3 regions of the Paenibacillus riograndensis SBR5 genome follow, and region 2 is predicted to be linked to each of the others. Evidence: riboswitches for the same ligand, from Rfam matches in the RefSeq annotation. Region 2 holds a riboswitch; each other region holds the start of a gene.

Region 1 (2,197 bases), 3.1 Mb from region 2:
TGGCATGCTGGTCGATCAGGAAATTTAACAGCAGGCGGTTAAAATGCTGCGGCTGGCACAGATGGCTGGGGTACATGGCATCATCCAGCACCACGAGCTGCGCCGATGGCAGCATGGAGGCGTTCTTGCTCGCCTGCGCCAGTCTCCACTCATTCTGGCTTCCCGTTACACACAGCACAGGAACCTGCAGCTTGGCCGCATAGGCAAGAATGTCAATCTGGCGCAGGGCAATCCGCTGTTTGATCCCTTCGGTTGGCCGTTTATGCAGCAGCTCATTCCGGAGGATATGATAAGCGGGCAGCCATTTGTTATAGGCGATTCTCAGGGAGCGCAAAAGCAGCTCAGGCGGCAAATAATACGACATCCATGAGCATCTCTCAACAATTCCCCATATCCGATTATTTATCGTGGAATCATGTCCGCTCGAACAGTTGTCCACCAGCACCAGCGCACGCACCAGCTCCGGGTTCTGCACAGCGAATTTCTGGGCCAGCACACCCCCTCCGGAGCTTGCGACGAGAATCACACTCAGCAGCCCCAGACGGCGGAGCAGCTCCTTCAAATCCTCACACTGGGTATCCAGAATGCGGTGAACCTCGACATCCATTTTTCCGGACAACCCGTTCCCTCTCAGATCCATAACAATCACTTGAACACGGTCACGAAAATACTCAATTTGCGGCTCAAACAGATGATGCGAGGTCAGGTGATCATGAATAAAAACAACCGGCACTCCTGTACCATAGGTTTCGTAGTAGATAGTAGTTCCATTTAGCAGAATTTGCGGCAATCCATTCGTCTCCTCTCTTCTACGCTTACGGGGTTAGCTGACGGATTCGGGCCTGAAGAGTAGCCCTACTCGAATGTTCGAGATTCACCCCTTGGCATGGCAGTTGCAAAACTGCACACGCGGTGGTTCCCCCGCTTCTTTTACAGAATTCAGCGAAAAAGACAATATTCTTTAGTTTACTATTATTTTTACTGCGAGTCATCCTGCTTCGTCTTATTCTTTTCGAGCACCGGCTTCAGATCATCCTGCACACTGCCCTTCCATAATGGCACACCCGAGCGGTAAGCCGCCCGGCCGTTCAGATGCCCTGCAACCGGAGAAGTGATGAAGACGAATACAATCGCGATTAGCAGCTTGATGCTGACTACTTCTATATAGAAGTAAAAAAACAGAAAGGCTCCTGTCAGCACACACAATACACCCAGTGTAGCACTTTTGGTGGCGGCATGGGAACGTAAATAAACATCGGGGAGCCGGACCAATCCAAACGCGCTAAGCCCACATATCAATGCGCCCAGCAATACCAGTATCGCAATTAGCAGCTCACCGATCAAGCTTATCACCTCCATGCTCCATAACCGCGTCTCTTTCAATATACCTGGCTAAAGCCGCCGTTCCGATAAACGTCAGAATTCCGATCACAAGCACCATATCAAAATAATCCTCTGTCCTCTGCTGCATGCCCAGCACCGCGATCACGGCCAGCAGATGAATGCCGATCGTATCCAGCGCAGCAACCCGGTCTGAACGGGTCGGTCCTTGAATCAGCCTGTACAGGCAGGCCAGCATGGCCAGTGCCAGGATCGTCAGCGCAATATTAAGCAATAGCGGAATCATAGCCGGGTCACCTCCATTATTGCTTTTTCAAAGGTTCCTTCGATCTGGCGGGAGAGCTGGCCGGCATCCTCAATATCCATAGCGTGAATATAGAGGGTCCGGCCGCTGCCCGACACTTCCAGCGTTAGTGTCCCCGGTGTCAGACAGATCAGGCAGGAGAGCAAGGTGACCTCAAAGTCGGACCGGAGTGCAGTTTCATAAGCGAAGATGCCCGGGCGGACCGCCAGTTTGGGACTGAGGATTTGCCGGATGACCGCAAAGCTGGACCAGACCAGTTCCCGCAGAAACAGCGCCAGCAGCTTCACTATGGACCACACCCGTTTCAAATATAAAGGTTCAGGGAGGAACCTGCGCAGCACCAGCAGAATTCCGCAGCCCAGCAGATAGCCGATTACAAAGCCTGAGCCTGACCCGTCGCCGCTCAGCATCATCCACAGAAACGCAGTCATCAGGTTTAATAAGATTTGAACAGCCATCTTCATCTACTCCTTCAATACAGCTTCGATATACAGACCGGGAGAACCAAGCACATCCCCTGCCTGTGATACATAGGTATTCACCCGCTCTGTT
Region 2 (2,197 bases):
TGAGGTGAAGGATTGTGAAAAGATCGATAAGTTGCGGCTGGCACAGCATGAAAGAGCAATTATATATATTGATCCTGTTATTTATTTACCGGCTTTTCTGGGGCTATTTCATGTACAAGTTTGTCAAAAGCGCCGTGGTTCCCGTGCTTCTGCGCTACCCGGACCAGCATGCGGGAGGCAGCGGGCTGGGCAGACTGCTGTACTATGTGGAGGGGCAATTCGCTCTGGGTTCGGACCCGGCGGTTCAGCATTGGCTCTGGATGCTTCTGGCACTGAGCGCAGCAAGATTGCTGGTCTCCCCCTTCATCCGCGCAGGGCTGCTCCACGAGCTGCATCAGGAGCGCAAGGGCGAGCGCGGAATGTTCTTTTTTCCGGGCATGCGGCTGTATGGGCTTCCGGTGATGCTGTTCAGTCTTATAGAATGGGTGCTGGCAGCCCTGCCCTTGTACTGGCTTTTTCCCAAAATGTACAACCTGCTGCTAAGCGGCATTCTGGATTACAGACAGCTGCTGAAGCTGGTTCCTTACGTCCTGGCATGGCTTGTGTATCTGTTCTTCATCCGGAAGCTGTTGCTCTACATGCAGTTCGGGTATACAGCCGGTACAGGAATACTTCCATCCCTGCTGGTGTGCCTGAAGGTCATTGTTCCATCTGTGGGACTCTCCCTTGTGCTGGGAGCATGCGGGCTGGTGATGATGCTTATTTGCGGAGCAACCGCGCTGCTTAGTCCCGGATTGCCGGCCTTTCTGCTCCGCCAGTTCTCTCCGCTGCCCACTACACTGTTCAAAATGTGGGGAATCGCCGCCCAGTATCATCTCTGGCGCAGTAAAACATTTCCGTAATAATAGAGCCGCTTAACCGGCATAATAAAAGAGTCGCTACTCCTTACCGGGAGCGGGACTCTTTTTTTGGGTTACAAAGTGATAAAGAGTATTTGCAAAACTGTAAATCCTCTGGTACAATGATGCCTGTACTACTAGTAACAAATTTGTAATCTTTAAGTTACAGCTTATAAACCACATTTAACTTGAGCATTAAAGCTTGTCACACACGCTCTTCTGGTGCATATAACGCCAAATTCCCTGCACCGGGAAGCGGGGGAACCATATCTTGGGTGAATTGATCTCGCTTTAGAGGGGTCATAGGGGACCTTCTACCGAATCCTTAAGCTAACCTCGCAGGCCTTGGAAGGAGTACATCATTTGAAAAGTCAGAATTTCAAGAAGAAATGCACCGCAGCAGCACTTGGATTAGTGATGGTATTCACATTTGGAGCTGGCAGCGCTTTCGCCGACTCCAAAATGGACACAGTTATCGCCAAAACAATCGGAACGACCTATAAATTCGGGGGCACCAGCACCAGCGGTTTCGACTGCTCCGGATTCACGAGGTATGTATTCAAAAATGTCGGACTTACCCTGCCACGCACTTCCAAAGCTCAATTCAGCGTTGGCACCCCTGTATCCCGCAACAACTTGCGTTCAGGCGACCTCGTTTTCTTTAACACCTTTGGTTCGGGAGTTTCCCATGTCGGCATTTATGTCGGTAATGGCAAATTCGCGCAATCCTCCAGTTCACGCGGCGTTACGATAACTTCACTGAGCCAAGCCTACTGGGCCAACCGCTACGTTGGCGCCAAACGAGTGATGAGCACTACAGCGTACCAGGCTGTTGCCTACGATTGATAAACGTTATTCCCCTCAATATTACTGCCTCTAACAACTAAATGTAACTTATACGAACCCGGACTGATTATTGCCGTAATCATTTCCGGGTTTTTCCTTTTCCTTATTCTCCCTTTTACACGTTTTGGAGGTCTTTGAAACACCTTTTTGCTAAATATTCCAAAAAAATCTCCCATACAGCTTACGCAGCGCGTAAAATGGGCCCTCAAGAATAGATTTTTGTCTCGTCACACGGAAAAAATATGCATTATTATGCTTTAAATGATTGCCAAGAGCTTCTGTCTTTGTTACAATTACTGCAGTGAGTTGATAGTAACATTTTTGTAATTATTCAAAGTTAATTTACAAACTTTTTGTCATGTATTGATCCGCAAGCTAATCCTAATCAACAGTCGAGCCGAGTTCCTTAATCATTAGGGAAACGGGGGAACCGATTTTGGGTGAATTGACCTCCTATTCACAGAGGGGTCATAGGGGACCTTCAACCGAACCCTTAAGCTAACCTCGTAGGC
Region 3 (2,197 bases), 640 kb from region 2:
AGGATCAGACCGATGTCCGTCAGGGACAGGCGCAGGCCATACCGGAGTGCATGCACAAGCTGGTCCTCCCAGGACAGGCAGGCCGGGATACAGGATTTGCGGCCTTGGACAATCAGGGAGCAATGACGGATGCATTCACGGTAGCACTGAAGAGAGAAGCTCTGCGCGTCACAGCCTGTACGCAGATACGGCTCATAAAGCACCGTGAAGCTCTTCACGGCAGCCTCCTCTGCTTCAGCCCCCTGCCCCAGCAGCAGCCTGCTGAGCGTATAGATATTCCCGCTGTACTTCTCAATGTACTCTGCAAATCCGGCTGTTGAAGCTGATGTGCGCGATAAGGGGTCGGGCATGTTCTCACGGTCCTTTCTGAATATAAAACTATAGAATAGAGTAATAAGCGATAGATTTATTAATCAGCTCCGCCGGGTCCGGCTCAGGCCAGATCCGCTGGAGCTGCAGTGTCCGTGAAGGTCTATAGTACATTCTTCCCGCACTTGAGTTACCTCCGGCTGCCAACACGGAGTGAAAATAAGAGTCTGTCTGAACCTGCGGGTCAATGAATTTCCCTTGAAGCTTTGCCTTGAGATGCAGCAGTGCACCCAGTACCAGATCCCGCTGAGTCTGTCCCCACTGGGGGCCTAAGCGGTCTACAATTCGGATCGCCTCCTCAAGGCGGCAGCGGCGGATGCTGCGCAGGAAGTTGCTCCATTGGATCAGATCAACCCGCTTATCTTCCCATAGCAGTCCCTGTGACCAGCTATGCCCTGCCTGGCAGGTCAGCTTCAGGAGGCCGTAGCGGCAATTTCCGGCCTGCTCCGGCCCGGGGCCTGCGGGCCAAGGTGTATCGAATACCCATATTTCTATACGCAACAGCCGTCGTGATTCCATTCCCGTGTTCCTCCTAATCATTGATCTCCACACAAAAAGCCGCAGCAGAGGAGGACCTCTGCTGCGGCTTTCGGTACAGGTTCAAATAAACCTGGCGCATAAGCGTGGCGGATCAAGTTCTCTCTCTATACGCTTACGGGGTTAGCTGTCGGATTCGGACGGTGAGAGTCGCCCTGCCTAGTGAAACTGCATTGGTGCAGTCCCCTTCGGATTCACCCCAAGTAGGCTTATCGCCTGGTGGTTCCCCCGTTTCCCGCATGGCGGGAATTCAGCGTTGATTGGTTTTCATGAATAAGTTCTGAAACGAATCATACTCTTTCATGCGGTTCTTTGTAAAAAGGAAAAAGGGAAATGCGGCGTAAATTAACGTTGAAATTCCGGGATTCGCAGGAAATAAACGGATAAAACCATATATGTTGCTGTTTATCGGCCTATTATCTCATTCGTACGCCGGTTTTTATTTTTTTTGAAAAAAAGGGGGATTCAAGAATAATTTAGTCCTGAATCCCCTTTTTAACCTATGAATCCGGAACCTGCGTCAGCTCTGCTGATCCAAAGAACTCCGGCGTATTACCGGGCTGCTGCAATAAGCTCCTTAAGCTCAGGCAGATTGAAGCCCTTGACGGCATGCGCCCCTGCTACTGTAACTGGAACACCCATGAAACCGAGCTTCTCCACTTCTTCCTGGTAGACCGTGCTGGTCATAACATCTCTTACTTCAAAAGGAACGCCCTGCTCCTTCATCAGCTGCTTCACTTGGTTGCAGTCACTGCAGTTCGCGGTTGAATAGATAATTACAGGCTGGCTCATGAGTTCACAGCTTCCTTAATGGCATCCCGGGTGATCTTCCAATGGGAGGTGTTCCAGCGGACCTCGCCGTCTTCGAGCAGGAAAATTTGCGGAGACTCATGTTTGATGCCGAAGTCCTCGGCAATCTGGTTGGAGACTGGACGGTCTTCAATCACATGGACCACGGCAGCAGGGGTGCCGGAGCTTTGGACATAGGCCTGGAATTCTTCATTGGCCTTGGCGCTGATCGGGCAGGTGGTGCTGTGCTTGAACAGCAGCTTTTTACCAGGCTGTGCAAGGTATTGATGCAATTCGTCGACACTGTGAATTTGTGCTATGGACATCGGAATCCCTCCTGATATTTTTAGTTTGCTAACAATTCGGTTGTTAACAATGATATTTCTGATTGTAACATAGTTAAAAATTAAGTCAAAAGGGAGAATCATGCCGTGCTGCCAATCCGAACAGTCCAGTGCAGGACGTTGAAAAAAGACAAGTGCCATGCTAATGTGAATGGGAT

What was found. A riboswitch is a leader RNA that binds a small molecule or an ion and turns the genes downstream of it on or off. The one in region 2 is predicted to bind cyclic di-AMP.
Region 1: another riboswitch for cyclic di-AMP. It lies ahead of PRIO_RS13265 (alpha/beta fold hydrolase); the one in region 2 lies ahead of PRIO_RS00495 (C40 family peptidase).
Region 3: another riboswitch for cyclic di-AMP. It lies ahead of PRIO_RS03260 (hypothetical protein); the one in region 2 lies ahead of PRIO_RS00495 (C40 family peptidase).

What each region holds. Positions count from the first base shown of each region.
Region 1 covers NZ_LN831776.1:3,247,571-3,249,767, reverse strand. The annotation lists gene PRIO_RS13265 (alpha/beta fold hydrolase) at 1-790, opposite strand, end outside; cyclic di-AMP (ydaO/yuaA leader) riboswitch at 798-955, opposite strand; gene mnhG (monovalent cation/H(+) antiporter subunit G) at 979-1,350, opposite strand; gene PRIO_RS13255 (Na(+)/H(+) antiporter subunit F1) at 1,334-1,627, opposite strand; gene PRIO_RS13250 (Na+/H+ antiporter subunit E) at 1,624-2,103, opposite strand; gene PRIO_RS13245 (Na+/H+ antiporter subunit D) at 2,110-2,197, opposite strand, start outside.
Region 2 covers NZ_LN831776.1:102,094-104,290, reverse strand. The annotation lists gene PRIO_RS00505 (M1 family metallopeptidase) at 1-3, shown strand, start outside; gene PRIO_RS00500 (hypothetical protein) at 48-842, shown strand; cyclic di-AMP (ydaO/yuaA leader) riboswitch at 1,062-1,199, shown strand; gene PRIO_RS00495 (C40 family peptidase) at 1,257-1,685, shown strand; cyclic di-AMP (ydaO/yuaA leader) riboswitch at 2,071-2,197, shown strand, end outside.
Region 3 covers NZ_LN831776.1:740,136-742,332, forward strand. The annotation lists gene PRIO_RS03255 (hypothetical protein) at 1-350, opposite strand, end outside; gene PRIO_RS03260 (hypothetical protein) at 379-888, opposite strand; cyclic di-AMP (ydaO/yuaA leader) riboswitch at 1,003-1,172, opposite strand; gene PRIO_RS03265 (glutaredoxin family protein) at 1,459-1,698, opposite strand; gene ytxJ (bacillithiol system redox-active protein YtxJ) at 1,695-2,021, opposite strand.